2 linked regions of the Alkalilimnicola ehrlichii MLHE-1 genome follow. Each later gene encodes a partner of the first gene's protein in a complex. Links are inferred from orthologs where the notes say so. Each region holds a gene or a part of one and is shown on either strand. Other genes may lie near its edges.

The links.
Region 2: the proteins of MLG_RS11400 (region 1) and pabB are in contact, whole or in part, in a solved structure (PDB 8RP0), measured with the Escherichia coli proteins. The link is inferred for Alkalilimnicola ehrlichii MLHE-1 from one-to-one orthologs.

Annotation. Positions count from the first base shown.
Region 1 is NC_008340.1:2,547,404-2,562,684, forward strand. Bases 755-3,603 are described here. They hold MLG_RS11400 (aminodeoxychorismate/anthranilate synthase component II), read right to left. Parts: upstream 2,544-3,603; coding sequence 1,965-2,543; downstream 755-1,964. Other genes in these bases: trpC (indole-3-glycerol phosphate synthase TrpC), read right to left, coding at 755-940; trpD (anthranilate phosphoribosyltransferase), read right to left, coding at 943-1,959; trpE (anthranilate synthase component I), read right to left, coding at 2,547-3,603. Outside these bases: cAMP-activated global transcriptional regulator CRP, read left to right, coding at 1-106; more of trpC, read right to left, coding at 137-754; more of trpE, read right to left, coding at 3,604-4,055; MLG_RS11410 (phosphoglycolate phosphatase), read right to left, coding at 4,170-4,859; MLG_RS11415 (TerB family tellurite resistance protein), read right to left, coding at 4,968-5,768; MLG_RS11420 (NAD(P)/FAD-dependent oxidoreductase), read left to right, coding at 5,897-7,252; MLG_RS11425 (SAM-dependent methyltransferase), read left to right, coding at 7,249-8,502; MLG_RS11430 (MerR family transcriptional regulator), read left to right, coding at 8,496-9,404; MLG_RS11435 (cryptochrome/photolyase family protein), read left to right, coding at 9,422-10,861; MLG_RS11440 (phosphoribosylaminoimidazolesuccinocarboxamide synthase), read left to right, coding at 10,960-11,853; MLG_RS15475 (hypothetical protein), read left to right, coding at 11,879-12,055; MLG_RS11445 (fumarylacetoacetate hydrolase family protein), read right to left, coding at 12,348-13,196; gap (type I glyceraldehyde-3-phosphate dehydrogenase), read right to left, coding at 13,231-14,244; tkt (transketolase), read right to left, coding at 14,437-15,281. UniProt on the Escherichia coli protein: Part of a heterodimeric complex that catalyzes the two-step biosynthesis of 4-amino-4-deoxychorismate (ADC), a precursor of p-aminobenzoate (PABA) and tetrahydrofolate.
Region 2 is NC_008340.1:2,822,295-2,837,601, reverse strand. The notes cover bases 6,598-9,472. They hold pabB (aminodeoxychorismate synthase component I), read left to right. Parts: upstream 6,598-7,296; coding sequence 7,297-8,649; downstream 8,650-9,472. Other genes in these bases: MLG_RS12575 (HDOD domain-containing protein), read right to left, coding at 8,693-9,472; MLG_RS12585 (AMP-binding protein), read right to left, coding at 6,598-7,192. Also shown: MLG_RS12615 (primosomal protein N'), read left to right, coding at 1-1,975; MLG_RS12610 (hypothetical protein), read left to right, coding at 2,131-2,358; Holliday junction branch migration protein RuvA, read right to left, coding at 2,395-3,021; crossover junction endodeoxyribonuclease RuvC, read right to left, coding at 3,018-3,515; MLG_RS12595 (YebC/PmpR family DNA-binding transcriptional regulator), read right to left, coding at 3,515-4,255; MLG_RS12590 (patatin-like phospholipase family protein), read right to left, coding at 4,324-5,364; more of MLG_RS12585, read right to left, coding at 5,447-6,597; more of MLG_RS12575, read right to left, coding at 9,473-9,520; polyhydroxyalkanoate synthesis repressor PhaR, read left to right, coding at 9,720-10,247; phbB (acetoacetyl-CoA reductase), read left to right, coding at 10,437-11,183; MLG_RS12560 (alpha/beta fold hydrolase), read right to left, coding at 11,676-12,767; MLG_RS12555 (poly(R)-hydroxyalkanoic acid synthase subunit PhaE), read right to left, coding at 12,764-13,639; MLG_RS12550 (M48 family metalloprotease), read right to left, coding at 13,723-15,180. UniProt on the Escherichia coli protein: Part of a heterodimeric complex that catalyzes the two-step biosynthesis of 4-amino-4-deoxychorismate (ADC), a precursor of p-aminobenzoate (PABA) and tetrahydrofolate.

The sequences.
Region 1 (15,281 bases):
CGAGATGGTGGGCCGGGTGCTGAAGACCCTGGACGAGGAGGACCAGCTCGCGGTCCAGGGCAAGAACATCGTGGTCTTCGAGCGTCCGGTCGATCACAGCGCCTAAAAGGCCGTCCCGGGGCGGCCGCCGGCGCGGTCAGGCCGTGGTGAACAACTCCTGCAGTGCATCCCCGGGCTGCGGCGAGCGCATAAAGGCCTCCCCCACCAGAAAGGCGTCCACCCCCGCAGCCCGCATGCGGGCCACATCCGCCGGGGTGTGAATACCGCTCTCAGTCACCAGCAGACTGCCCGCAGGCACCTGATGCAACAGGTCGAGGGTGGTCTCGAGCCGGGTCTCGAAGGTCCGCAGGTCACGGTTGTTGATCCCCAGCAGGCGCGGCTTGAGTCGCGCGGCACGGGCCAATTCATCGGCGTCGTGCACCTCTACCAGCACATCCATGCCCAGCGACCCCGCCAGGTCGTGCAGTTCGGCCATGCGCCCGTCGTCCAGGGCGGCGGCGATCAACAGCACGCAGTCGGCGCCCAGCATCCGCGCCTCCAGCACCTGCCAGGGGTCGATGATGAAGTCCTTGCGCAACACCGGCAGACCGCAGGCGGCCCGGGCCACCCGCAGGTGCTCGTCGTCGCCCTGGAAGAAGTCGCAGTCGGTCAGCACCGACAGACAGGCGGCGCCGGCGGCCTCGTAGCCGCGGGCGATGGTGGCCGGATCGTAGGGATCGCGGATCACCCCCTGGCTGGGAGAGGCCCGCTTGATCTCGGCAATCACCGCGGCCCGGCCGGTCGCCACCCGATCGGCCAGGGCCCGGGCGAAGCCCCGCGGCGGATCGGCCTCGGCAGCGCGGGCCGAGAGTTTCTCCAGCGGCAGCCGGGCCTGGCGCTCATCCACCTCCTCGGCCTTGCGGGCGAGGATCTTTTTCAGGATATCCGGGGTGCCGGCCATGGTCACACCTCCCGCGTGCAGCGCACAAAGGCCTCCAGCTTGCGCAGGGCCGAGCCGTTGCGCAGCAGTTCCGCGGCCCCGGCGACACCGGCATCCAGGGTCGGCGCCTTCTCGGCGGCGTAGAGTGCGGCGCCGGCATTGATGGCGATGATGTTGAAGGCCGGGCCCTCCCAACCGGCGAAGGCCTCGCGGATCAGGGCCAGGCTCTCCTCGGCCGTACCCACCTGCAGGTCGCTCAGCTCGGCCCGGGGCAGACCGAACTGCTCCGGGGTAATGCGGTACTCGTGGATCTCGCCCTCATTCAGCTCCGCCACCAGTGTGTCGCTGCCGATGCTGATCTCGTCCAGGCCATCGTCCGCATGCACCACCAGCACCCGGCGGCTGCCCAGCGCCCGCAGGGTCTCCGCCACCGGCACCACCCAGTGCTTGTTATAGACCCCCAGCAGCTGGTGCGGCGCGCCGGCCGGGTTGGTGAGCGGCCCGAGGATGTTGAACAGGGTCCGCACGCCCATCTCGCGGCGCGGCCCGATGGCGTGCTTCATGGCCGAATGGTGCTGCGGGGCGAACAGGAAACCCACGCCCACCCGGCGGATGCATTCGGCGACCTGATCGGCATTCAGGTCCAGCCGGGCGCCGGCCGCCTCCAGCACATCGGCACTGCCGCAGCTCGAGGAGACCGATCGGTTGCCGTGCTTGGCCACCCGCGCACCACCGGCCGCCGCCACGAAGGCGCAGGCGGTGGAGACGTTGAGGGTGTGACTGGCGTCGCCACCGGTGCCGCAGGTGTCCAGCAGGTGCGGCTCGTCCACCGTCACCCGGGTGGCCAGCTCGCGCATCACCCGGGCGGCGGCGGTGATCTCGGCCACGGTCTCGCCCTTCATGCGCAGGCCGATAAGAAAACCACCGATCTGCGCCGGGGTGGCCTCACCGGTCATGATCTGGCGCATGACCTCCGTCATCTCCGCCTCGGTCAGGTCGGTGCCCTCGGTCACCAGCCGAATCGCGCCCTGCATGTCCATGGTCGTCACCCCTCGAGAAAGTTCTTCAGCAGTTCATGCCCCTGGCGGGTCAGGATGGATTCCGGGTGGAACTGCACCCCCTCCACCGGCAGCTCACGATGCCGCATGCCCATGATCTCGTCCAGCCGGCCGTCCGCCAGCGCCGTCCAGGCGGTGATCTCGAAGCACTCCGGCAGGGTCTCCCGGCGCACCACCAGGGAATGGTAGCGGGTGGCCTCCAGCGGGTTGTCCAGCCCGCGGAACACGCCCCGGCCGTTGTGGTGGATCGGCGAGGTCTTGCCGTGCATGACCTGGCGCGCCCGCACCACCTCGCCGCCGAAGGCCTGGCCGATGGCCTGATGGCCGAGACAGACCCCGAGGATGGGCACAGTGCCGGCCAGCTCGCGCACCACCGCCAGCGAGACCCCCGCCTCGTTGGGGGTACAGGGCCCGGGCGAGAGCACAATGCGCTCGGGGGCCAACCGGCGGATCGCCGCCACGTCGATCTCGTCGTTACGGTAGACCGCCACCTCGGCACCGAGCTCGCCCAGGTACTGGACCAGGTTCCAGGTGAAGGAGTCGTAGTTGTCGATCATCAACAGCATGGCTCAGTGCGCCTCCACCGCCGGTGGGTTATCCAGGCCGTGCTCGGCCATCTCCACGGCGCGGAACAGGGCGCGGCCCTTGTTCAGCGTCTCCTTCCACTCCAGCCGCGGCACCGAGTCGGCCACCACCCCAGCGCCCGCCTGCACGTACACCCGGCCGTCCTTGATCACCGCGGTGCGGATGGCGATGGCGGTATCCAGGTTGCCGGACCAGGACAGGTACCCCACCGCCCCCGAGTACACCCCCCGCTTGACCGGCTCCACCTCGGCGATGATCTCCATGGCCCGTATCTTCGGCGCCCCGCTCACCGTACCCGCCGGGAAGGTAGCGCGCAGCACCTCCATGGGCCCCTGCCCGGGGCGCAGCCGCCCGGTGACGTTGGAGACGATATGCATGACGTGGGAGTAGCGCTCCACCACCATCCGCTCGGTGACCCGCACGCTGCCGGTGTCCGCCACCCGGCCCACGTCGTTGCGCCCCAGGTCGATGAGCATCAGGTGCTCAGCCAGCTCCTTGGGGTCACTGACCAGATCGGCCTCCAGGGCCAGGTCCTCGGCCTCGTCGTGGCCACGGCGTCGGGTACCGGCGATGGGCCGCACCGTCACCTGGTCGTCCTCCAGCCGCACCAGGATCTCCGGCGACGAGCCGGCCACGTGGAAATCGCCCAGGTCCAGGTAATACATATAGGGGGAGGGATTGGTGCAGCGCAGCGCCCGGTAGAGGTCCAGCGGCTCCGCCCGGTAGGGCACCGACATGCGCTGGGAGGGCACCACCTGCATGCAGTCGCCGGCCAGGATGTACTCGCGGATACGCTCCACCACCGCCTCAAACTCCGGCTGGGTGAAGTTCGAGCGAAAGTCCGACTCCAGCACCCGCCGTGGAGGACGGCGCCGCTGGTAGACCGAGTCGGCGCGGCGCAGCCGCTCGGCCAGCTCCTCCAGGCGCGCCTGCCCGCGTGTCAGCGCCCCCTCGGCGGCCGGGTCCACCTGCACCACCAGGTAGAGGCGGCCGGCCAGGTTGTCGAAGACCAGCACCTCCTCGCTGACCATCAACAGGATGTCGGGCACCTCCAGCTCGTCGCGGTTGGCCCGGCCGGCCAGGCGCGGCTCGATATACCCCACGGTCTCGTAGCCGAAGTAGCCCACCAGCCCGCCGAGAAAGCGGGGCATCTGCGGAAAGCCGGGCGGATCGGCCGCCTTGAAGCGGGCCTGGTAGGCCTCGATCCAGGCCAGCGGATCGTCCACCGGGATGCGTTCCACCACCCGGTCATCCTCGCTGACCTCCACCTCCTGGCCCCATACCCGCAGCACCGTGCGGCAAGGCAGGCCGATGATGGAATAACGGCCCCACTTCTCACCGCCCTGGACCGACTCGAACAAATAGGAATAGGGCCCCTGGGCCAGCTTCAGGTAGGTGGACAGCGGGGTGTCCAGATCGGCGAGGATCTCCCGCACCAGCGGGACGCGGTTGTAGCCGGCCTCGGCCAGTTCACGCAGTTGTTCCGGTTGCATGTTGACTCTCCAGGTAATGCAAGACGTGACTCCCTCCGTGCGCGCCGGGGCCTCACCATCGACGGCGGGCCCGGCGCTGCCGGGGCACATCCACCCTGGAGAGCAGCGCCCCCATCAGGCCGCCCGACTGCGCAGCATGGCGGGGATTTCCGCCAGGCTCTTGACCATGGCATCGGGGAAGGCGTCCTCGATGGCATTGCCGGCGTTATAACCGTAGGGCACGCAGATCACCTTCATGCCGGTGTTGCGGGCCGCGCCCACGTCCACCGCCGAGTCGCCCACCATCAACGCCTGTGCGGGCTCCACCCCCAGCCGCTCCAGGGCCAGACGCAGCGGGGCCGGATCGGGCTTTTTCACCGGGGCGCACTCGCCGCCCACCACCGTCGCCATATAGCGGCGGATGCCCAGGGTCTCCAACAGCGGCTCGGCAAACCGGCGCGGCTTGTTGGTCACCACCGCCTGGGCGATACCCAGCTCGGCCACCCCGGCGATGCCCTCGGCCACGCCGGGGTAGAGGCGACTGCGCTCGGCCACCCGCTCACCGTAGTACTCGAAGAACTGCTCCAGTGCCGGATCCGTGTGCTCATCACCGGGATCGCCCTCATGCTCGCCGGTCAGGGCCCGCATAATCAGGCGCCGGGCCCCGTTGCCCACCCAGCGGCGAATCTCGTTCTCTTCCCGGGGCTGCTGGCCCAGGTCGGCCAGCACGCGGTTAACCGCCACCGCCAGGTCCGGTGCGCTATCGACCAGGGTGCCGTCCAGATCGTAGAGCACCGCGCGAATCCTGCTCAGGTCAGCCTTCATAATAAGAACGCTCTCAAAACTGCCGTTGAATGATAAATAGAGGCGTACTTTAACCCAAGCCCGGCCCTCGGTGCATGCCGGACTGCCGCGCCCGGGTATAGGCCGCCATCAGGTGTGGTGCCGGCGCAGCAGTTCCCAGGCCTCGCGTAACTCCCGGGTGCGGTTGGCGGCATGGCGCACCTCCGTCTCGCTGCCGCCGCGCGCCTGCACCCGGTCCGGATGGTGCCGGCTGAGGGCCCGGCGATAGGCCCGCCGCACTGCGGCCTGATCGGCATCGGCGCCGACCCCGAGCAGGGCCCGGGCGCGGGCGACACCGTCGGGGGCCCCCGCGGCCCCGGCCCGGCCGGGCCGGTGGCGACCGCCGGCCAGGCGCTGATCCAGATCCCGCCGCGACAGCCCCAACCCCCGCCAGACGCGGACCAGCAGCCGGTACTGGGCCCCCTCCGGCGGCCCGTCCGCCGAGGCCACCCGGACCAACGCCGCGAGCACCCGGGCCCGCCACTCCGGCCGCGCCCGCAGCCCCCGGCGTAGGGCGCGCAACATCGGCCGCAGCGGCAGACCGGCGTCCCGGCCGCGGCGGAAGACGGTGATCGCCCGACGCCGGCGCAGGCCGGTGAAGCGCAACTCCGCCAGCACCGCCTCGGTCACCGCCACCTCGGCCTCGCTCACCCGACCGTCGACCTTCGCCAGCCGCCCCATCAATGCCAACAGCACACCGGCGCAGCGACGCTCCGGCCCGTCCAGGTCGCAGCCGGACCAGACCCAGCCGAAATAGCGGTGATGGCGCACCACCCCATCGGCCACCCAGCCCAACACGAACCCGGCCACGGCGCCCACAGCGCCGGCCAGCAGCCCGCCCAGCAGCAGCCCGGTGATCCGGGCCAGGTAGCCCTGCCAGTAACGCTTCACCCTCGCCTCAATGCGCTGCCACAAAGCGGCTAAGGATAAACCACCCGGCCGCCGGCGGGCACCCGGCTTGCAATTGCACAAGTGATGTACAATAGTTATACAATCTTTTCACAGCGGAGGGCGGCAACATGGCTGAGGGGCATATCGCCGTGGTCGGCGGCGGTGTTTCGGGACTGACTGCAGCCTGGCTCCTCAGCCGGCGCTATCGGGTCACGCTGTTCGAGCGCAACGGCTACGTCGGCGGGCACACCCATACCGTGGAGGCCATGCTCCCCGAGGGCGCCGTCCCGGTGGATACCGGCTTTATTGTCTACAACGAGCCGAATTACCCGGGGCTCACGGCACTCTTTCGCCACCTGGGGGTCCCCACCCGGCCCAGCGACATGTCCTTCGCGCTGTCGGTACTGGACGAGGACATCGAATGGTCGGGCGACAACCTGGGCACCCTGTTCGCCCGGCGCCGCCACCTGCTCAGCCCCCGCTTCCTGCGCATGGTCGTGGATATCCTGCGCTTCAACCGCCACGCCCGCGGCTACCTGCGCCGCGGCGTCCCGGAGCGGCTGACCCTCGGCGACTACCTGCGCGAGCGCGGCCTGGGGCGCGGTTTCACCGACCACTACCTGCTGCCCATGGCGGCCGCCATCTGGTCCTGCCCCCAGGCCAGCCTGCACGAGTTCCCGCTGGCGCGCTTTCTGCGCTTTTTTGACCAGCACGGACTGATCCGACTCGGCAACCGACCGCAATGGCGCACCGTCCAGGGCGGCGGCCGCGAGTATGTCCAACGCATGCTGCCCGCCCTCCACGCCTACCATATCAACACCCCCGTGCGGCGGGTGCAGCGGACAACCGACGGCGTCACGCTCTTCGGTGATGGCGGGTGTCTCGGCCACTTCGACCAGGTGGTCCTGGGCGGGCACGCCGACGAGAGCCTGGCCATGCTGGCCCAGCCCAGTGACGACGAGGCCGCACTGCTCGGCCGTTTCCGTTACCAGAGCAACGAGGCCGTGCTGCACACCGATCCAGCCCTGATGCCCCGCCGCCGCGCGATCTGGGCCAGCTGGAACCACCTGACGCGGCGGGACGAGGCGGGCCGGCAACCGGTCTCGGTCACCTATTGGATGAACCGCCTGCAAGGGCTCACCACCCATCGTGATCTGTTCGTCACCCTCAACCCCGCCATCCCGGTCCGGGAGGAGCAGGTGCTGCGGCGGATGCATTACAGTCACCCGGTGTTCGACCGTGATACCCACCGCGCACAACAGGGGCTGCCCCGTCTCCAGGGCCGGCGGCACACTTGGTTCTGCGGCAGCTATTTCGGCTATGGTTTCCATGAGGACGGAGTGCAGTCCGCCGTCCGGGTGGCCTGGGGGCTGGGCGTCGCCGCGCCCTGGGCGACGACCACGACCGCCGACACCGCAACCGATATCGGCCCCGAGGGCACGCCCGACTGGGCCGTCGCCTGCGCGGGGGAGGAGCGGCGATGACGGAACTTGGCCGCGGCGCCCGGCTGAGCGCACCGCTGCCCCGCAGCGTGCGGCCCATGGGCCGCTGGCTGCGGCGGCTGGCGGCGGGCACCCTGCACCTGCGCCTGCCCGGGGGCGAATCCATCACCGTCACCGCGCCGGCGCCCGGCCCGGAGGCCACCTGGGTGCTGCACCGGCCGCTGCGACTCATCCGCTGCCTGCTGCACCGCGGCGACCTGGGCCTGGCGGAGAGCTACATAGCCGGTGACTGGGACAGCCCGCAGACCGCCCGCCTGCTGGAGCTGCTCAACGCCAACCACAGCGCCTACAACTACCGGCTGCGTGGCCGCTGGCTAACCCGCCTGACCCTGTGGCTGTTTCATCGCGCCCGGGCCAACACCCGGCGCGGCGCGCGGCGTAACATCATGGCCCACTACGACTTGGGCAATGCCTTTTACCGGCTCTGGCTGGACCCCGGCATGACCTACTCCGGCGCCTGGTACGCGGCCCCGGCCATGGACCTGGCACAGGCCCAGGACGCCAAATACACCGCCATCCTGCAGACGCTGGCGGCCCGGCCGGGGGAGCACGTGCTGGAGATCGGCTGCGGCTGGGGCGGGTTCGCGGAGGCGGCCGCCCGGGCCGGCCTGCGCGTCACCGGCGTCACCCTCTCACCCAACCAACTGGCGTGGGCCCGGGAGCGCATCCGAAAGGCCGGGCTGGAGGACCGCGTGGTGCTGCGTCTGCAGGACTACCGGGCCCTGAGCGGGCAGTACGACCACGTGGTCTCGATCGAGATGTTCGAGGCCGTGGGCGAGGCCCACTGGCAGACCTGGTTCGAAACGGTGCACCGCTGCCTACGGCCGGGGGGGCGGGCGCTGGCGCAGATCATCACCATCCGCGAGGACGCCTTCGAGAGCTACCGCGCCCACCCGGATTTCATCCAGCGCTACATCTTCCCCGGCGGCATGCTGCCCAGCCGCAGCCACCTGCGAAGCCACGCCCGGGCGGCGGGGCTGGAAGTGGCCACCATGGCCGCGAGTGGCACCCACTACGCGCGCACCCTGGCCGACTGGGACGCCCGCTTCCAGGCGGCGACACCCGCCCTGGAGGCATTGGGCTTCGACCTCCGTTTCCGCCGTATGTGGCACTATTATCTGGCATACTGCGAGGCAGGCTTCCGGTCCGGGCACATTGACCTGCAGCGACTGGTCATGCAGGTCTCTCCCTCCCCACCGCAACCGCGTTTGATCGCCGAGACACCATGCTGACGGTAGACGGTCTATACCCCATCCGCACCGCCACGGCCCTCACCGGGGTCAACCCCGTGACCCTGCGCGCCTGGGAGCGCCGGTACGGGCTGATCCGGCCCCAGCGCACCCCCAAGGGCCACCGGCTCTACACCGAGGCGGACATTGCCCGCATCAAACGCATCCTGGAACTGCTGGAGCAAGGCATCCCCATCAGCCGCACCCGCGAGGTGCTGGACCGTGAGGCCGGGCTGAACGCCCCGGCAGGGGCGACAGCCGCCCCCTCCGGCGAGACCCCCTGGACGCAGTACCGGGATCAACTCCGCCAGGGCATCACCGCACTCGACGCCCTGAGCCTGGACCGCGCCTACAACGAGGCCCTGTCCCTCTACCCGTTGGAGCTGGTGGGCCGGGAGTTGCTGCTGCCCCTGCTGGACGACTATCGGGCGGGGGCGGCCGCCGGGGGTGAGCGCCAGCTTCAGGCCCACTTTCTCGAGGCCTACCTGCGCCACCGGCTCGGCGCCCGCTTCCACCACCAGCTCGCGCGGGCCCGCGGCCCGCGGGTGCTCAGTGCCTGCCTCCCCGGCGAGATTTGCGAGATCCCCACACTGTTCTTTGCCCTGTGCGCGGTCGAACACGGCTACCGGGTGGTCTACACCGGCCGGCCGCTACCGCTGGAGGTGGTCACCGGGGCGGCCCGGCGCGAGGACCTGGCCGCGACCCTCCTGTACGGCGACTGTCGCGCCGACCGGGGCAGCCTGCAGGCGGTGCTGAGCCGACTGCCCGACACCCCCGCCCACCGCCTCTTCCTCTCCGGCCCCGGTGCCGCGGAGGCGGCGGTAGCCCCGATCCAGGCCCTGCCCGCGGACATCAGCCGGGCGCTCCAGACCCTGGACCGGGCTCTGCTCACCCCCACCGACTGAGCGGGGCAACAACACCCATGGGCGATGCCACCCTGGTCTGGCTGCGACGCGACCTGCGCCTGACCGACAACCCGGCCCTCGACCAGGCCGCCCGGCGGGGCGGGCCGGTGATCGCGGTCTATCTCCACGCGCCGGAGGAGACCCCGCAGTACCCGCCCGGAGCCGCCAGCCACTGGTACCTGCACCACAGCCTCAAGGCCCTGGGCCCGGCCCTGGCCCAGGCGGGCATCCCACTGGTGCTGCGCCGCGGCCCGGCCCTGGCGACCCTGCGGGCGCTGATCCGCGCCACGGGCGCCGGCGCAGTCTACTGGAACCGGCTTTACGAGCCCGATGCCGTGGCCCGCGATCGGACGGTGAAACAGGCGCTGCGCACGGAGGGCCTCGACTGCCGCAGCTTCCCGACCGCCCTGCTGCACGAACCCTGGGCCGTGCGTAATCAGGCCGACCGGCCCTACCGGGCCTTCACCCCCTTCTGGCGCGCCTGCCGCCGCCAGCCGCCGCCGGCGGCACCCCTGCCCGCCCCCGACCTGCGCGACCGTCCGGTGCCGGCGGTGGAGGGCCTCGACCTGGCGGCGCTGGGGCTGCTGCCCCGCACCCCCTGGGACACCGGGCTGCGCAACACCTGGCAGGCCGGCGAGTCGGCCGCGCTGGCCCGGCTGGAGGCCTTCGCCGCCGACCGGCTGGCGCGCTATGCCCAGGACCGGGACCGACCCGCCGAGCCCGGCACCTCCGGCCTGTCACCGGCGCTGCACTTCGGCGAGCTCTCGCCGCGCCAGGTCTGGTGGCAGGTAATGGCGGCACGCGAGGCCGGGGTGCCCGAGGATGCCTGCGAGACCTTCCTCTCCGAGCTGGGCTGGCGCGAGTTCGCCCACCACCTGCTCTGGTCCCACCCGGATCTGGGGGACGCCCCGGTGGATGACCGCTTCGGCGCTTTCCCTTGGCGCCCCGACCCCGGCGATGGATGGCTGCACGCCTGGCAGGCCGGCCGCACCGGCATTCCGCTGGTGGACGCCGGCATGCACGAACTCTGGCAAACGGGCTGGATGCACAACCGGGTGCGCATGGTGACCGGCTCGTTCCTGGTCAAGCACCTGCGACTGCCCTGGCAGCGGGGCGAGCGCTGGTTCCGGGACACCCTGGTGGACTGGGATGCGGCCAGCAACGCCATGGGCTGGCAGTGGGTGGCCGGCTGCGGGGCCGACGCCGCGCCCTACTTCCGGATCTTCAACCCGGTGCGCCAGGGTGAGCGCTTCGACCCCCAGGGGCGCTACGTGCGCCGCTGGCTGCCGGCCCTGGCCAACCTCCCCGACAAATACATTCACGCCCCCTGGACGGCGCCCGAGGCGGTGCTGCGCCGGGCCGGGGTCACCCTGGGGTCCGACTACCCGTGCCCGCTGATCGACCTGCGGCTGGGCCGGGAACAGGCCCTGTCCGCCTTCCAGGCCATCAAGGGCTGAGCCGCGGACGGTGCGGCGGATGGGCGCCGGACGCGGCACCGGGCGCCCATCTGTTGTACCATCCGGCCCAAACCACCGGAATGCGGGAGCACCCCCTCATGGCCGAAACGCCAGAGGCCCTCTACGAGGCCAATCTCAAGTCCCTGGAGTGTCTGCACCAGGGCAAGGTACGGGACATCTACGCGGTGGACGACCGGCGCATGCTGATCGTCACCACCGACCGCCTGTCCGCCTTTGACGTCATCCTGCCCGACCCCATCCCGGGCAAGGGCCAGGTGCTGACGTCGGTCTCCAACTTCTGGTTCGAGCACACCCGTCACATCATCGCCAACCACCTGCTCGACGACCGCCCGGAAGAGGTCATCCCCGATCCGGCCGAACAGGCGCGGGTGGCCGGCCGCGCGGTGGTGGTCCGGCGGGTCCGGCCGCTGCCTGTGGAGGCCATCGCCCGCGGCTACATCATCGGCTCCGGCTGGAAGGACTATCAGGCCACCGGTCAGGTCTGCGGCATCCCGCTGCCGCCGGGGCTACGCCAGGCCGACGCGCTGCCCGAGCCGATCTTCACCCCCTCCACCAAGGCCGCGGTGGGCGGGCACGACGAAAACGTACGCTTCGACGCGGTGGTGAAGGCCATCGGTGCGCCGCTGGCCGAGCGCATCCGCGAGGTGACCCTGCGGCTCTACAGCGAGGCGGCGGCTTACGCCCGCGAGCGCGGCATCATCATCGCCGATACCAAGTTCGAGTTCGGGGTGGATGAGGACGACAACCTGCTGCTGATCGACGAGGCCCTGACGCCGGACTCTTCCCGCTTCTGGCCGGCGGACCAGTACCGCCCGGGCAGCTCACCGCCCAGCTTCGACAAGCAGTTCGTGCGCGATTACCTGGAAACTTTGGACTGGGACAAGACCCCACCGGGGCCGCGTCTGCCGGAGGAGATTCTGCGCCGCACCGCCGAGAAATACCGCGAAGCCCAGCGCCGGCTGCTGGGCTGAAGCCCCCCAACCCTCAGGAGGTTCCGTGGGACAGAAAGCCTTCGCCATCCTGCTGCCCGGCTTGCTCATCCTCTTCGGCCTGGGGCTGCTCTACAGCGCCTGGGCCGACCCCAACGCCGGGGTCATCTACGGCATCCCCGCCGGCCTGCTGTTCGCCGGCTTCGGCGTCTACCTCATGATCCAGCTCTGGCGCTCGGGCTAGACACCCCCAGGCCGACTCCCCGCCATCACAAGGCACCGGAGCCCCAAGCCCGTCATCGCGACGAGCGCCCCCTCCCCCGTCATCGCGAGGGCCGAAGGCTTTCCCCCCGTCATCGCGAGGGCCGAAGGCCCGTGGCGATCCAGGGCGGTAGACTGCCACGTCGGCTTCGCCTCCTCGCAGTGACAGTGGGGGCGGGTCCCCGCTCGCAGTGACAGTGGGGGTGGGTCCCCGCTCGCAGTGACGGTGGGGGTGGCGCTTTCCGCCGTGACGGTGGGGCTGGGGCGGCCGCTGCTCAGGGGCCGACCATGCGGTTGCGCAGCGCGCCCAGCCCCTCGATCTCGCACTCCACGACATCCCCCGGCTGCAGGTACTCCGGCGGCGTGCGGGCGAATCCGACGCCGGCCGGGGTGCCGGTGGCGATCATGTCTCCGGGCTGCAGGGTCATGACGCTGGAGAGCGTCGCGATGGTCTCGGCGATGGAGAACACCATCTGCCGGGTGTCACCGTCCTGCTTGAGATCGCCGTTGACGCGGCAGGTCAGACGCAGTGCCTGCGGGTCCGGCACCGCATCGGCGGTGGTGATCCAGGGGCCCATGGGGCAACTGCCATCCATGGACTTGCCCAGGAAAAACTGCTTGTGCCGGAACTGCAGGTCACGGGCCGACAGGTCGTTGACCACCGTATAGCCGAAGACATGCTCCAGCGCCCGCGCCTGCGGGATATGCCGCCCGCCGCGGCCGATCACCACCCCGAGTTCCACCTCCCAGTCCAGCTGTTCGGTGACCCGCGGGTCCACCCGCACATCGGCGTAGGGCCCGGTCACCGAGGTGGTGGCCTTGGTGAACACCACCGGCGCCTCCGGCAGCTTCCAGTCCCGGCCCTTTGCGGCCATGGACTCCTGCGCGTGGTCGGCGTAATTGAGCCCCAGACACATGACATTGCGCCGGGGCACCGGGAGGGGGGCCAGGAAGGTGACCCGGTCGGCGGGAATCGGCGCGGCATCGGCCTCACGGGGGGCCTCGCCGGATTCCAGCAGGGCCTGCACGCTGTCGTGACCGGCCAGCGGCGTGACCTGACGCCCATCCTCGCTGACGGCGACCGCGAGGGAACGCCCTTCGTGTTGCACGGTGGCGATACGCATGATGTCCTCCCGGGTTCGATGGTGCTCGGGGCGTTCAGCCGGCCGCCCGCATCATGGCCACGGCCGTGTCCAGCATGCGGTTGGCGAACCCCCACTCATTGTCGTACCAGGCGCAGATCTTCACCAGCCGTCCCTTCACCTTGGTGAGGGTGGCATCGAACACCGCCGAGGCCGGGTGGTGGTTGAAGTCGATGGAGACCAGCGGGTCGTCGTTCACCGCCAGGACCCCGGCCATGGGCCCGGCCGCGGCGGCGCGGATGATCTCGTGCACCTCCTCCACCGAGGTCGCCCGCCCGGCGTCGAAGGTCAGATCCACCAGCGAGACATTCAGCGTGGGCACGCGCATGGCGTAGCCATCCAGCCGCCCGGCCATCTCCGGCAGCACCAGCCCCAGTGCCCGGGTGGCCCCGGTCTTGGTGGGGACCTGGCTCAGGGTGGCCGAACGGGCCCGGCGCAAATCGGCATGGGGTGAATCGGTGAGCACTTGGTCGTTGGTGTAGGCGTGGATGGTGGTCAGCAGCCCCTGCTCGATGCCCAGCGCCCGGTGCAGCGGCTGCACGATGGGCGCCAGGCAGTTGGTGGTGCAGGAGGCGTTGGAGACCACCGTGTGTTCGGCCCGCAGGATATCGTGATTGACCCCGTAACAGACGGTGGCGTCCACCTCCGGCCCGCCCGGCGCGGAGATCAGCACCTTGCGGGCACCGGCCCGCAGGTGGCGCTCTGCCTGCTCGCGGCTGGCAAAGCGGCCGGTGCACTCCATGACCAGGTCCACCCCCAGCGCCTCCCAGGGCAGGCGATCCGGGTCACGTTCCGAGGTGTAGCGGATGCGGTCGCCGTTGACCACCAGCTCGCCCTCCCCGGTCTGCACATCGCCCGGGAACCGCCCGTGCGTGGTGTCGTGGCGGGTCAGATGGGCGGCCGTGCGCAGTTCGCACAGGTCGTTGACCGCCACGATACGCAGCTCATCGCTGCGCCCCGACTCATAGAGCGCCCGCAGAACGCCCCGCCCAATCCGGCCGTAGCCGTTGATCGCCACCTTGATGGCCATAGTATCCCTCGTTCAACCCGAATGATTGCCCGCCGACCACCGCCGCAGGCCCCTTGGCGCCCCCTCCCCCCGTCATCGCGAGGGCCGAAGGCCCGTGGCGATCCAGAGGGGTAGACTGCCACGTCGGCTTCGCCTCCTCGCAGTGACGGGGCGGGCCCTCGCTCGCCGTAACCGTTGGAGACTGGGCTGCGCTCAGATCACCGTGGTGCTGGCCTTGACCACCGCGTCGACGTTGATGCCGAAATGCTCGTAGAGTGCCGGCCCCGGTGCCGACTCGCCGAAGGTGTCGATGCCGATCACCCGGCCGCGGTCGCCCAGCAGCGCCTGCCAGGGCATCGGGTGGGCCGCCTCCATGGCGATCACCGGCACCCCCGCCGGCAGCACCGCCTCGCGGTAGTCGGCCGGCTGCGACTGGAACACCTCCAGACAGGGCATGGACACCACCCGCACCCGCCGGCCCCGGTCGGCCAGCCGCTCGGCCGCCTCCACCATGATCGCCACCTCACTGCCGGTGGCCATCAGGATCAGCTCCGCCTCACCCTGCTTGGGCTCGGCCAGCACATAACCGCCGCGCCGAATCAACGCCACCTGCTCGTCGGTGCGCTGCTGCGCCACCAACCCCTGGCGCGAGAGCGCCAGCAGACTCGGCCCGTCACGGCGCTCCAGCGCCGCCTGCCACGCCGCCTGGGTCTCAATGGCATCGCACGGGCGCCAGACATCCAGCCCCGGGATCATGCGCAGACTCCCCAGATGCTCCACCGGCTGGTGGGTCGGGCCATCCTCGCCCAGACCGATAGAGTCGTGGGTGTGGACAAAGATCTGCTGTATGCCCATCAGCGCCGCCATGCGGATGGCGTTGCGCGCGTAATCGGAGAACACCAGAAAGGTGCCGGTGTAGGGGATGAACCCGCCGTGCAGCGCCAGCCCGTTGGCAATGGCGCTCATGCCGAACTCACGCACCCCGTAGTGGAGGTAATTGCCATCGGCGTCGGCCTTCGCCCCGCCGATCACCGCGCAGTCTTCCCACTTGGTGTTGT
Region 2 (15,307 bases), 280 kb from region 1 along the record:
TTCGCTGCTGGAGTGGGCCGCCGGCTACTACCACCACCCCCTGGGTGAGGTGCTGGATGCCGCCCTGCCCACCCTGCTGCGCCAGGGCGAACCGGCCGAATGGCGCGCCCGGGAGCATTGGTTCATCACCGCGCAGGGGCGTGAGACCGACCCCTCGGAACTGAAGCGCGCCGTGCGCCAGGCACAACTGCTGGCCCGGTTGCAGGCCGCGGGCGAGCGGGGGTTGGATGCCGCCGAACTGGCGGAGATCCCGGGCCAGGCGCGGCGGGCGGCCCGGGCCCTGGCCGATCGCGGCCTGGCGGTGAGCGAACAGCGGGCCAACCCGGAACTGCTGGAGGGGGAGGGCTGCGAGCCGCGCCCCGAGCCGCTGCCGGAGCAGCAGGCGGTGCTGGACCGGCTGCAGGCGGCGGGGGATGGTTTTCAGCCTATCCTGCTGGAGGGGGTGACCGGCAGCGGCAAGACCGAGGTCTACCTGCGGGCCACCGAACAGGCCCTGGCCGCCGGCCGGCAGGTGCTGCTGCTGGTGCCGGAGATCGGCCTGACCCCGCAGTTGCTGCACCGCTTCCGCCGCCGTCTGGCGGTGCCCATGGCGGTGTTTCACTCCGGGCTGAACGACCGCGAGCGCCTGGACGCCTGGCTGGCGGCCCGCGAGGGGCGCGCCCGGGTGGTGATCGGCACCCGGTCGGCGGTCTTCGCCCCGCTGCCCGAGCCGGGGCTGATCCTGGTGGACGAGGAGCACGACACCTCGTTCAAGCAGCAGGACGGCTTTCGCTACTCCGCCCGCGACCTGGCGGTGATGCGGGCCCGGCGGCTGGGGGTGCCGGTGCTGCTGGGCACCGCCACCCCCTCCCTGGAGAGCCTTCAGAACGCCCTGTCCGGGCGCTACGCCCACCTGCACCTCAGGCACCGCGCCGGCGGTGCGGCGATGCCCTCCTTCCGGGTATTGGACGTGCGCGGTCGGCCGTTGCGCGAGGGCCTGTCCCCGGCGCTGCAGGAGGCCATGGCCACTCATCTGGCCGCCGACGGCCAGGTGCTGCTCTTTCTCAACCGCCGGGGCTTCGCCCCCACGCTGCTCTGTCATGAGTGTGGTTGGGTGGCCGAGTGCCGCCGCTGTGACGCCCGTTACACCTGGCACCGCCGGGCCGGCCGATTGCGCTGTCATCATTGTGGCGACGAGCGACCGGTGCCGCGGGCCTGTCCCGACTGCGGCAGCGTCGACCTGCGGGCGGTGGGTCAGGGCACCGAGCGGGTGGAGCGGGCCCTGGCAGAGCTCTATCCGCAGGTGCCGGTGCTGCGCATCGATCGGGACAGCACCCGCCGGCGGGGCGCCCTGGATGCCCTGCTGGCGGAGGCCGGCCGGCCCGGCCCCCGCATCCTGCTTGGCACCCAGATGCTGGCCAAGGGCCACCACTTCCCCGATGTGACCCTGGTGGGGGTGCTGGACGCGGACCATGGTCTGTACGGCGCGGACTTCCGTGCCCTGGAGCGCATGGCCCAGTTGCTTATCCAGGTGGCCGGGCGTGCCGGGCGGGCCGAGCGCCCCGGTGAGGTGCTGATCCAGACCCACCACCCGGAGCACCCGCTGCTGCACACCCTGCTGGGGCAGGGCTATGACGCCTTCGCCCGCGCCCACTTGGAGGAGCGGCGCGCCGCGGGGCTGCCGCCCTTCGCCGCCATGGCGCTGTTACGGGCCGAGGCAGTGCAGGCGGGACAGGCGCGCGGCTTCCTGCAGGCCGCCGCTGAGCGGGCGCGCGCGCTGACCGGGTCGGAGGCGGGTGGGGTGATGGTGCTGGGTCCGGTTCCCGCCCCCATGGAGCGGCGGGCTGGCCGCTACCGGGCCCAACTGCTGCTGCAAGCCGGGCGCCGTGCGGCCCTGCATCGGCTGCTGGAGCGCTGGGTCCCCGGGTTGAGCGAACTGCCCGCCGCCCGGCAGGCGCGCTGGTCACTGGACGTGGACCCCCAGGACATGTTCTGAAAACGGGTAGCGCCGCCGGTGCCGGCAGCGGGGCGGCCCGCCATGGCCTATCCTGGGGGGACCATTGGGCAGCGTGGCACCCGGTGGGCGGGCAGGCGGGCCATGGCCCGTTGTCCGGCCGTAGCGGGTGCCCCACCGGCCGCGAGGAGCCCGTCATGTGGTACCGCATCGTTCGCCCGCCGCCGGGGCTTTCCGAAGAGGACCGGGCCCGCCACCCCAGTTGGCGCCGGACCACCCGCCACTACCGGCGCAAGCAGCGCCGGGTCCGGGACCTGTGGATCGGGGCCGGTCTGCTGATGATCCTGGCGCCGGTTACCGCCATCCCGGCGATTTTGCTGGGGACGGTGCTGGCGGCGTTCACGATCCTGGATGAAACCCCTTGAGCCCGGTCGCAGGCGCCCGGTACCGACGCTGGTGGGTCAGCGTACCGCCGCCTGCAGCGCGCGGCGGATGAGTTCCTCACTGGGCAGGTCGTTGGCGCCGGGCACGGCGTTGACCAGCCGGCCGGCCTCGGCGGGCTTATAACCCAGGGCCACCAGGGCGCTGACCGCATCCTCCCGGGACCCCTGGGGGCCGGCTGGCGCGTCTAGCTGTTCGCCGGACCCGGTCCGGGCGGGCACGCCGCCCGATGCGGCCGGCAGCAGCCCGTCCAGCCGGTCGCGCAGTTCCACGATCAGCCGCTGAGCGGTCTTGCGACCCACCCCGGGGAGGCGGGTGAGGGTGGCCACGTCCTCGCGCTCGATGCAGCGTTGCAGGCCCTCGGCATTCATGCCGGAGAGCAGGGCCAGGGCCAGCTTGGGCCCGACGCCGCTGATCCGGATCAGCACCCGGAAGAGGTCGCGTTCGGCGCGGCTGGCGAACCCGTACAGGGCCTGGCCGTCGTCGCGAACGGCCAGGTGGGTCCACAGAGTGACCGCCTGGTCGCCGGCGGGCAGGGCGTAGAAGGTGGACATGGGCGCCTCCAGCTCATAGCCCACGCCCCCCACATCCAGTAGCAGCGCCGGTGGATGGCGTTCCGCGACGGTGCCGTGCAACCGCCCGATCACGCCCCGGCCCTCCGCAGGCGGGCCTGCATGTCCGCTTGGTGCAGGTGGCACAGGGCCGCGGCCAGGGCGTCCCCGGCGTCCTCCGCAGGGGTGGCGTCCAGGCGCAGCAGCATGCGGACCATGTAACCCACCTGGGCCTTGCCCGCACGACCGTGGCCCACCAGGGCCTGCTTGATCTCGCCCGGGGTGTACTCGGCCACCGGCAGCCCGGCGTTGACGCAGGCGCAGATGGCGGCGCCCCGCGCCTGCCCTAACTTGAGGGCGGAATCCGGGTTTCGGCTGACGAAGACCTGCTCGACCACCGCCGCCTCCGGCCGGTGTTGTGCCAGCAGCTCGCTCAGGGCGCGGTAGAGCACCCGCAGCCGGTCCGGGAAGGGGCCGGTGGGCAGGCGCACGCAGCCGCTGGCCACGTGGCGCGGGGCACTGCCGCTGCCCTCCACCACGCCGTAGCCGGTGATGCGGGAGCCGGGGTCGATGCCGAGGATGCGGGGCATCAGTCGGCGTAGGCCTCTTCGGCGATGTCGGCGTTGGTGTAGACCCGCTGCACGTCGTCCAGATCCTCCAGCATGTCGATGAGCCGGGCCGTGCGCCGGGCGTCCTCGCCCTCCACCGTGACCATGATGTCCGGGCGCATGGTCACGTCGGACTCGGCGGGCTCCAGCCCCGCGGCCACCAGGGCGTCGCGCACCGGCCGGTAGTCCTCGGGAGTGGTCAGGACCTCCAGGGAGTCGTCATCGTTGTGCACGATGTCCTCGGCCCCGGCCTCCAGGGCCGCCTCCATGAGCCGGTCCTCGTCGGTCCCGGGCGGGTAGAGGAGGACACCGCGGTGCTGGAACAGATAGCTCACCGAGCCGTCGGTGCCCAGGTTGCCGCCGCACTTGGTGAAGGCGTGCCGCACGTCGGAGACGGTCCGGTTGCGGTTGTCGGTCATGCAGTCGACCATCAGGGCGGCGCCGGAGGGGCCATACCCCTCATAGCGCAACTCTTCGTACTCGACGCTCTCATCCAGGCCCGCGCCGCGCTTGATCGCGCGCTCCACGTTGTCCTTGGGCATATTCTGGGCGAAGGCCCGGTCGATGGCCAGGCGCAGCCGCGGGTTGCTGTCCGGGTCCGGGCCGCCCATGCGGGCCGCCACGGTGATCTCCTTGATGTGCTTGGTGAAGATCTTGCCCCGCTTGGCGTCCTGCGCCTTCTTGCGGTGCTGGATGTTGGACCACTTGCTGTGTCCTGCCATAGCCCCGTCCATCGTCGTGTTGCCGTCGTTGGCCGGGATTCTACCATCCCCGGCGCTGCGGGCGGCGGCTAGTCGGTGGGCAGAAAATCGCTCAGTGGGCGGCTACTGGTCCGGCCCACCTGCCCGCCATGAGTGGCGAGCCAGTCATCGGCCGCCTTGCGGCCGGCATCGCGCAGGTGGCATAGGAAGGGCCAGTCGGCGTTCAACTGGCTGGCCGTGCCCAACCCGGCCAAGTCACGGTCGCCGGTCAGGTGGTGGAAGCGCAGCCGGGCGATCCGCCGGCGCAGGGGCGAGAGCGACCAGCGCGACCCGGGGCCGCAATCGGCCTGCTGCAGCGCCAGCCACTGCAACTCCCGGTAGAGGTGGGTGCTGAAGCTCAGCTCCCGGGACCGGCGCAGGATCTCTCCCGGCTCGCGCGGCGGCCCGTCGGCCGTCCGCTGGGGCATGAGCTGCAACAGCAGCAGATCATCGGCGCTGGCGTGGGTGAGCAGCGGGTGCAGCGCCGGGTTGGCGGCGAAGCCGCCGTCCCAGTAGTGGCGTCCGTTGCGCTCCACCGCCTGGAACAGGGTGGGCAGGCAGGTGGAGGCGAGCAGGGCGGTGACGTCCAGGGAGTGGTTGTCGAAGATGCGCAGGCGGCCGGTCTCCACTTCGGTGGCGCTGACAAACAGCGGCGGGGCGTCGGGCCCCGTCAGCGCAGACCAGTCCAGGCAGTCCTGCAGCAGCTCGCGGAGCGGATTAAAGCCGGCCGGGTTGAACTGATAGGGCGAGGCCACCTGGGTGGTCGCCTTGAAGGCCTGGTAGCGCACCGACCAGTCCTGGTTCCAGCCGTGCACCAGGTAACTGGCCGGCGACGGCTGCAGCGGTCCACCCAGGGCGCTGACCCCCTCCCAGAGCGTGGTGAGGGTGGCGCGCGCACCCTCCTGGCCGGCGCGCGCCCAGCCGGAGGCCAGGGCCGCGGCGTTGAGGGCGCCGGCGCTGGTGCCACTCAGGCCCGCGGGCCTGAGTCCGGCCGCGAGCAGGTGGTCGAGCACACCCCAGGTGAAGGCGCCGTGGGCGCCGCCGCCCTGAAGCGCTAGGGCCAACGGGTGGGACAGTGGGGCTTCTGTCATACGGGGCACTCCTTGGCCGGATCGGGGGTGGCGCAGGCCGGTCCTGCCGGGGGCGGCAGTGGGGCCAGTGTACCCCCCGGGATCAAGCCGGGCCCACCTCCTCGCGGGCCTGTTCGCGCAACTCCCGGCGCAGGACCTTGCCCACCGTGGTGACCGGCAGGCTGTCGCGGAACAGGATACGGCGGGGGATCTTGTAGCGGGTCAGGTGCCGGTTCAGGAACTGGCGCAGGGCGTCCTCGTCCGGGGCCGACTCGCGCTCATCGCAGACCACGTAGGCCACCACCTGTTCGTCACCGGCGTCGCCCCCGGCGGGGACCCCCACCACCGCCGCCATGATGATGGCAGGGTGTTCCAGCAGCGCCTCTTCCACCTCCTGCGGGAAGACGTTGAAGCCGCCGACGTCAATCATGTCCTTTTTGCGGTCGACGATGCGCAGGTAGCCCTGTTCATCCATCACGCCCACATCGCCGGTGTGGAACCAGCCGCCCCGCAGGGCGTGTTCGGACTCCTGCGGTTGCTTCCAGTACCCGTCGAAGACCTGTGGGCCGCGGACCACCACCTCGCCCCGTTCCCCGGCCGGAACCGGCCGGTCGTTGTCGTCGACGATACGCACCTCAGTGCCTGGCACCGGCAGGCCCACGGTGCCCAACCGCGCCTCGCCCTGGGGCGGGTTCACCGCCACCACCGGTGCGGTCTCGGTCAGCCCGTAGCCCTCCAGCACCCGACTGCGGGTGACCTCCGACCAGCGTTCCGCCACGCGGGGGTTGAGGGCGGTGCCACCGGCCACCGTTAGGTCCAGTTGCGGTGGCGGTTGGCTGCGGAACCACTCGGCCTGACAGAGGCCGTGCAACAGCAGATTAACGCCGGAGAACTTGGTGACCGGGTAGCGGGCGAAGGCCTTGCGCAGGCGGTCCACCGGGCGCGGCGACGGGCAGAGCACGTTGTGCGACCCCTGCCGGTGAAAGACCAGCAGGTTAAAGGTGAAGGCGAAAATGTGGTAAAGGGGCAGGGCGGTGAGCACGGTGTCCTGGTGCCCGCGCAGTGCCGGCCCGGCCACCGCCTCAATCTGGGCGACATTGGCCAGAAGGTGGCGGTGGCGCAGCATCGCGCCCTTGGCCCGGCCGGTGGTGCCGCCGGTGTACTGCAGCAGGGCCAGGTCATCCGCCGCCGGGCTCGGTGGGGTAAACTGGCCCAGATGCGCCGCGCCCTCTTCCAGGGTGCGGCCGAGGTGGTGTACCCCGGCGGGCGGCGGCGGCCGCTCACCGCGCCAGCGCAGCACCCCCTGGATCAGCCAGCGTAGCGGTTTCGGGAAGAAATCGGCCACCGAGGTCAGCACCACGTGCTCCACCGCGGTATCGTTGAGCGCCTGCTCCAGTTTATCGGCGAACAGGTCCACAATGACCAGCACCCGCGCGCCACTGTCGGCGAGCTGATGGTGCATCTCCGGCGCCGTGTACAACGGGTTCATATTGACCAGAGGGGTGCCGGCCTTGAGGGCGCCGAAGGCGGTGACCGGATAGGCTAGGCAGTTGGGCATCTGGATGGCCACCGGCTCGCCGGGGCCCAGCCCCGCCTCCCGCAGCAGCCAGGCCATGAAATGGTCCGAGAGCCGGTCCGTGGTGGCGTAGTCGAGGCTGGCGTTCAGACCGTTGTCCAGACAGGTGGTGAAGGCGGTCCGTTCGGGATGGTGATGGGCGGCCTGGCGCAGCATCTCCGCCAGGCTGCTCTCGGGCAGGGGTTGGAACTCGGTGGACACCCCCTCGCCATAGTGGTGTTGCCAGGGGAGACCGTCGTAGAACGCCTGCGCTGAGTGCTGACTGGTCGCCATGACTGGTCTTCTCGTCGGGGTGCGGTAAACGGCCTGCCAAAGTGCAGCAAACCGCCCGATCAACTCGGGCCCATAGTTGATTCTGAGCATAGCAGGATTCACAGATGCCCGCGTATTACCCCATGCCATATCTGGCGGATGGCACCCGGCTGCTACGGCGGATCGGGCGCCAGCCCTGGTGTCAGTGGCTGGACAGCGGCTGGCCGGGCAGTGGCGCCGGACGGTTCGACATCCTGGTGATGCGCCCGCGGATCACCCTGGAATCGGCCGGTGGCCGGACCCGGGTGGCCGGTCGGGGCCCGGTGCAACAAACCGACGAGGATCCGCTGGCGGTGTTGCAGCGCTGCCTGGGTGAGGCCGGTGGTGGCAGCCCCAGCGCGCACTGGCCCTTCTCGGGCGGGGCGGTGGGCTACTTCAGTTACGACCTGGGCCGGCGGCTGCACGGCCTGCCGGTGCGGTCCGGGGCCGGTCCGGAGATGCGGGTGGGGCTGTACGACTGGGCACTGGTGACCGACCACCACCAGCGGTTGACCGCTGTGCTGGGCGAAATCGACGAGGCCTCCCTGCTCTGGTTGCGGCACCAGGTGTTCGCCGCCCGGGACGGCGCCGCCCCGGCCTTTGCCCTGCGCGGGCCGTTGCGGCGGGCGCCGGATGCCGAACACTACGGGCGGGCCTTTCACCGGGTGCGCGATTATCTGCACGCCGGTGATTGCTACCAAGTCAATCTCGCCCGCCGGTTTCACGCCGCCTACCGGGGCGATCCGCTGGGGGCCTGGTTGCGCATGCGTCGCCGGGCGCAGGGGCCGTTCGGGGCCTGGCAGTGCTTCCCCGACGAGCAGGTCCTGTGTCTGTCACCAGAGCGGTTTCTACGCCTGCAGGGGGGCGAGGTGGATACCCGCCCCATCAAGGGGACGCGCCCCCGTGGCGGGGACCCGCAGCAGGATCGCCGCCTGGCCGAGGCCCTGCAGCAGAGCCCGAAGGATCGGGCGGAGAACGTCATGATCGTCGATCTGCTGCGCAATGACATCGGCCAGGTGTGCGAGACCGGCTCGGTGCGGGTACCGGTCCTCTGCCGGCTGGAGAGTTACCCGGCGGTGCACCACCTGGTCAGCCACGTCAGCGGCCGGCTGGCGCCGGGACGCACCGCCACCGACCTGTTGCGCGCCTGCCTACCGGGCGGCTCCATCACCGGGGCCCCGAAACGGCGCGCCATGGAGATTATCGACGAGCTGGAGCCCGGGCCCCGCGGTGTCTACTGTGGGGCGATCGGTTACATCGGTTGGAATGGCGACATGGACACCAACATCGCCATCCGGACCGCCGTGTGCCGCGATGGCGAGATCCGCTACTGGGCCGGTGGTGGCGTGGTGGCCGACTCCGAGGAGCAGGCAGAACTGTGTGAAACGGTCGACAAGGCCCGGCCCTTTCTGCTGCTGGCGGATGATGGCCGGCGGTAGGGCCGAAATCCCGGGCGGCGGCGGTGGCTTGTGCCCGGGCGGTTCAGGCGAGCAGCCTGGCGAAGGCGGCCAACCGCTCGGTCTCACGCTGGCAGTGGCGCGCCTCCGTAGCCCGTACCGCGGCGGGCAACGCCCGGTTGAGGGGGTGCGCCTCCGGCAGTTCGAAGCCCGCCTCGTGCCATTCCGCGGCATGTCGGACCAGGTGCACCAGCTCGGCGTGTTCGCCACGATAATGGGGCGAGTGGAAATGCGAGGCCACGGCCACCACCGGTTCCGGCAGCTCCCAGGCCTTGAGCAGTAGCCGGCCCGCCTCGCCGTGGTCGCAGCCCAGCGCCGACCGGGTCAGCGCCACCAGGGATTGTTCCGGGCGCCTCCCGTACTCGCCGAGCACCTCGTTCATCGGGCCGGGGAAGAAATGCACCAGCAGCAACAGGCCGATATTGTGGAGCAGGCCGGAGATGTAGGCGGCGTCGGCGGTGTCCGAAGGGGCCAGGTGGGGGGCCAGCCGGGTGGCCGTGTAGCTGGTGGCGATGGCGTCATGCCAGTAGCGCGGCGCGCTGAAGGCCGGGCAGCGGCCCGGGTCGAAGAGCTTATTCAGCAGCACCGAGGCGGCCAGCACCCGGACCCGGACCAGCCCCAGGCGCATGATGGCATGCTGGATGGAGTAGAGCGGTTGTTGACCGGCGAAGAAGGCCGAGTTGGCCATGGCCACCACCCGCGCGGACAGCCCCGGCTCGCGGGCCAGCTTGTCCGAGACCTCGGCGATGTCGGGCTCTTCCCGGTTGGCGGCCAGCAGGATCTCGTGGGCTACGTAGGGTAGCGGCGGCAGGGTGTCGTGGTCCTGTAGGCTTTCCAGGGCGGAGGTGCTCATGCCGACCTCGCGTTGCCGCTTACGAATGGGGGTCAATGCTGCACTTTGGCGCACTGGCTTGACAGGCTTGGCCCCGCACCATACTGTGGTTTTAGCGAATGGTGCGGCGCCGCAAGCCAGGGGGTGTCACCCCGGCCCTGCCCGGTCACCATTATACCCCAGTACACACCTGAAGCGTCCTGCCCGGAGCGTAATGGTCATGAGTGAAATCCGCGTCATCAAAAAGTATCCCAACCGCCGCCTCTACGATACCGCCATCAGCAGCTACATCACCCTGGCGGACGTCAAGGGGTTGGTGTTGGATGCGGTGGATTTCCAGGTGATTGATGCGAAAACGCGGCAGGATATTACCCGTAGTATCCTGCTGCAGATCATCGCCGAGGAGGAGGAGGGTGGTGAGCCCATCTTCAGCAGTGAATTGCTCGCCCAGCTGATCCGGGCCTACGGCGGCAACATGCAGAACGTGTTGACCACCTACCTGGAGAAAAGCCTGGAGCTCTGGTTCGACCAGCAACGGATGCTGCAGGAGCGGACCCGCACCTTCATGGACCACAGCCCCATCAACGTCCTCACCCAATTCGCCGAGCGTAACCTCTCCATGTGGCAGGCCATGAGCGGCCTCGAGCCCCAGGGTGCCGAGGATGATGAGCAGGGCTCGGGCGCCGACGGGGAACGCGGCGGGAAGTCCACCGGAAAGGGCAAGGGCGGCACCCGCACCAAGCGCTGAGGCACAGATCACAAAACCGACCTGAACGACGCGTCACCCGTTGACACCGGGGTGAACTGACCCTACTATCAGCTCCAATCAGCGATTGTGCACCGCAACACGGGGCCTTCGGCCTTGCTGGTCACACCGCTTTCGGGCGTGAGCGGCATCTGCTCCGTCGCCATTTTTGATTGGAAGAGGGGTATCGTCATGGCAGAACGCGTGGCACTTGTAACCGGTGGCAACGGTGGTATCGGCACCGAGATCTGCCGTCAGTTGGGGCAGTCCGGCTACCGGGTTATCACCACCTGCCTGGACGCCGAGAAGGAGAACCTGGCCGGATGGCAGGCGGAGCTGAACGCCGAGGGCGTCGATGCCGCCTACGTGGAGTGCGATGTCGCGGACTTCGAAAGCTGTGCCCGCATGGCCCGGCAGGTCGAGGAGTCCCACGGCCCGGTGGACGTGCTGGTCAACGTGGCCGGGATCACCAAGGATGCGTTTCTCCACAAGATGGACGCGGACGCCTGGGCCGCGGTGCTCAACGTCAACCTGAACAGCGTGTTCAATGTCACCCGGCAGTTCGTGGTCGGCATGCGCGAGCGCGGGTTCGGGCGGATCATCAATATCGCCTCGGTGAACGGCCAGACCGGACAGTTTGGTCAGACCAATTACTCGGCCGCGAAGGCGGGTATGCACGGCTTCACCATGGCCCTGGCGAAGGAGGGCGCCCGCAAGGGGGTGACTGTGAACACCGTCTCGCCGGGCTACATCGACACCGCGATGACGGCCGCCATGCCGGACGATGTCCGTGAGGCCATCGTGGCCCAGGTGCCCGCCGGCCGTATGGGCCAGCCGGCCGATATCGCCCGGGTGGTGCGGTTCCTGGCGGCGGATGACGCCGGCTACATCACCGGCGCCAACATCCCGGTCAATGGTGGGCTGTTCTGCAGTTTCTAAGGGGGGCAGGGCGCCGCCGACCAGGACGCGCCCTTCTCTGAGTGACGGTTCGGTAAAATTACCTGACCAGGCGTTGACAAGGTGAATCGGCCGTCATAGAATGTTGCACAGCAACATCAGAGGGGCAAAAAAATAGGGAGCGGTGGCGGCTCCCCGGCGGGTAGTGGCGCTGTTGTTTGCCCTGTCTGATGACAGGCGCTTTTTATGGAGCGCCTTGGCAAGGACTGCTTGTTATAGTTATTAGTCGGTCTCCTCCTGGCGGCGCGTATCCTAGGTAAACGTCGCCTTCCTCTTGCCCCCTCTCCCGAGGGGGTTTTTTTTGCCTGCTACACCGTCCGGCTGGCTGCTCTGCGGCATATTGTCTCAACCAGCTGATGGGAAGCCATTGTAGTGCGGCAAATCGTCATGGCAAGTACTTTCGTTGACGCGCCGCATCATGAGCAAGGCGTCATAACGTGCTGTCTTGCCGGTTTTTCCAAGCGGGCCACTGGGCTATGGGGCCGCTGGGAGGGGCTGTGCCAGCCAATCCTGCAGGCGCTGGTGCAGGCCCAGTCGGGCCTTCTTGCTCAGCATCACCCCCAGGTGTCCCCCGGGCACCGCCTCCTCCCGGTAGTCGGCATTACTCAGCAGCGTGCCCATGGCGCGGGCCGCGGCCGGGGGTACCAGGTGATCCGCGGTGGCGTAGGCGTTGAAAACCGGCTGCCGGATGCGGGTCGGGTCCACCTCGCGGCCGCCGATGGTGAGCGTGCCGCGGGCCAGGGCGTTGTCCTGATAGAACTCGCGGACGAACTCCAGAAAGGCCCTGCCGCTGAGGTCCGGGCTGTCGTACATCCAGCGCTCCATGCGCAGGAAGTCCTGCAGGGCATCGCGGTTGTGGCGCAACTGCGGGAGCTGCTGGAGGTAGCGCCGGGACAATAGTTCGGCCGGTTTGAGGCTGATAAAGACCAGGTTGAGCAGATCGGCGGGGATGTTGCCCAGGGTCTCCACCGCCAGCCCCAGGTTCAGTTCCCGGGCCAGGGCGCCGAGGGTGTCCCCGGGGCAGTGGAAATCGACGGGGGTGACCAGGGTCGCAAGCCGCCCGATCCGCTCCGGGTGCAGGGCCGTGTAGCAGAGCGAGAAGGTACCGCCCTGGCAGACCCCCAGCAGGTCCACCGGCTGACCGCCATGGCGGCGGCTCACCTCCTTCACCGCCTCATGCAGGATGTCGCAGAGGTAGTCGTCCAGCCCGAGAAAACGGTCGGCCGGCTCCGGCCGACCCCAGTCCAGCAAATAGACCGGCAGGCCGCTGTCGCGCAGACCCCGGAGCAATGAGCGCTGGGGAGAGAGGTCCAGTAGATAGGGGCGGTTGACCAGGGAGTAGAGCACCAGCAGCGGGCGCCTTGCCTCTGGTTCCGGGGCTTGGGTATCGGCGGGCGGAGGGTAATGGTAGAGGGTGGCGGGCGGCAGGGTGTGGATGGCGGTGCGCGGGGTCTCGCCCACGGTGACCGGCTGCAGAGCCGCGCACTCATCCAGGACCGCCTGCAGAGCGGCCATTGACGGGTTAAGGGAGTCTTCCCCGCGTTCCGGGGGTAGGCCTGAGGTCACGCCGGCCTCTCCCCGGTCCGCCCATCAGCGCCGGTCCCCCGCAGCCGGCGGACCTCCTCACGCAGCGCGCGGACCTCGTCCCGCAAGCCGTCGAGATCGGCCCGTTCCAGTTCCTTGGCCAGGGCCCGATGGCTCTGGCGGAGTTCATGCAGCCGCTTCTGGGTACTGTGCAGGCCGCGCCGGGTGGGCAGATCCAGCAGGCCCAGCCAGTGGTCCAGGTGTTGCTGCAGCGCACGGGTGTAGCCCAGGCTGCTCTCGCTGAGGGCGACGAAGGCCTGGCGATAGTCGTCGGTGCCCAGCCGCTCCTCCCAGGCCTGCTCACTCGCTTGCAGGTAGCGATCACGTACCGCCTGCAGGGTGGGTGGGGCCGGCGGCGAGGCCGCCAGCTCATCGGCCAATCGCTCCACTCCAGCAAGGGCGGCCTCGCGGGTCTGCCCCAGGAAGCGTTCCAGAGCCATCTGGTGGCGAAGCCCGGCCTCTATCAGTGCCTGTTGACGGGCCTGATGGTCCGCCCAGGGGCCGAGCCGGGCGGCGACCAGGTCGAGCCAGGGACGCAGCCAGGCGGGCGGCGGGGTGTCCTGGGTGTCGCTGCCCAGGGTTTGGCGCAGGCCCTGCCCCCAGTCCAGGGTCTGGTGGAGATGACGGAAGCCCTGCTCGAGTTGCTGTCGCAGGGGCGCCAGGGCGGCGTGCAGGGCCGCAGGGTCGGGGCGCTCGCCCTCGCTCTCAGCCGCCTGGAGGACTGCCAGTGCCGGGCCCAGGTGCTGCTCCGACCACAGCTCAACCGTGGTGGACCAGAACGCACGGACCTGCTCCCGGGCGGCATCCGCCCAGGCGCGCCAGTCGCTATGGGTTTGCTCCCCTTGGTCAGACACTGCGGCCGATTTCCCCCTGTGCTGGGGCGTCAGTCTATCACCGTTACCAGTGTGGGTAAGGGGGCGGCTTGTGTCCGAGGCGATCAGTCCCGTTGCGCGGCCTCTTGCTGCCAGTCCCGCTTCAGCGCCGCCGCCCGGGACGCCTGGTAGTAATCGGCTTGCGGGTGGTGCTCCACCTCTCTCAACTGCCCCAGGGCACTGTTCAGGTCCCCGAGCTGGTGGTAGTAGCGGGCCATGGCCAGGTGGGCGTCCACCGGGCGCCCGGCCTCGTTGGCCGCCTCCGCCAGGCGCCGCTTGAGTTCCGGGTGGTTCGGGTGGTCGCGTACCGCGCGGGTGAGCACCTGCCGGGCCTCATTGGGCTGCCCGGCATCCAACAGGGCGTCCGCCAGGTAGGTGGGCGCGGCGCGGTTGCCCGGGAACAGCTCCTGAGCCTTGCGCAAGGTGGCCGCCGCCTGTGCCGGGTCGCCGGAGCGCTGCTGCAGGCGGCCGCGCGCCAGCAGCCATGCCGGCTGGCCGGAGAGGTCCGCCTCCAGCTTAGAGAGCAGGGCCTCGGCCTCGTCGAACTGCCGATCGCGGATCAATGCGAGGGCCAGCCCGTAACGGGCGGCGATCTGCTCCGCACCCCGGGTCTGCTCCGCGCGGGCGCGGAAGCGCTGAACGGCCTCGCGGGCATCGCCCTGCGCGAGCACCTGCTGGCGGGCCTGCATGACGTGGAACCGGCCGCTCTCCAGGGGGGCGTCCACGGTGTAGGCGTCGGCGCGGGCGCGGGCCTCGGTGATGCGGTTTTCTGTCAGCGGGTGGGTGCTCAGGTATTCGGGGGCGCGCTCGCGGTAGCGGCTGGCCTCAAGCAGGCGCTCGAAGAAGCCGGGCATGCCTTGCGGGTCGAGCCCGGAACGGGCGAGGATACGCAAACCCACGCGATCGGCCTCGCGCTCAAAGCCCCGGGAGTAGCTCAGTTGCTGCTGAAGGGTGCCGCCAATGCCGGCCATGGCGGCGGCGCTGCCGGCCTGGGGGTCGTAGGCGCCGATCAGTACCGCGGCCAGCAGGGCGGCGGCTGTTTGCAGATTCAAGCGCTGGGCCGAGGCATAATGCCGGGCGATATGGCGTTGGGTGACGTGGGCGATCTCGTGGGCCATGACCGCGGCCAGTTCGCTCTCCGAGCGCGCCGCGTCCAGCAGGCCGGTGTTGATGCCAATGTAGCCGCCGGGCATGGCGAAGGCGTTGATATTGTCGTCCTCCACCACGAAGAAGGTGAAGCGCAGCCCCGGCATGTCGCTGTGAGCCGCCAGCCGTTGGCCCAGCTCATCGATATAGGCGGTGATCTCAGGGTCATCGGCGAGCGGCAGGTGTTGCCGGAGTTGGCGCATCAGCTCGTCCCCGATCGCCTGCTCGTCGCTGGGCGAAAGGACTTGAGCGGCGGGGTTGCCCATATCAGGCAGGCGCAACTCCTCGCTGGCCCGCGCGGCGGTCACGCTGGCGAGCAGCATGGCCACTGCCACGAGCGCCGCGATGAACAACTGAAAGGCTTGGCGGGCGTTCATGATCACCTTGTTGAGACCCCCGGGCTTGATGAGGGGTTCCGTCACTGGCTACAGGTTACCGCCGGGGGGCATTTGTGGCTATGATGTCGGGGCGCCGGCGGACAGGACGACCGAATCCCACGGGATA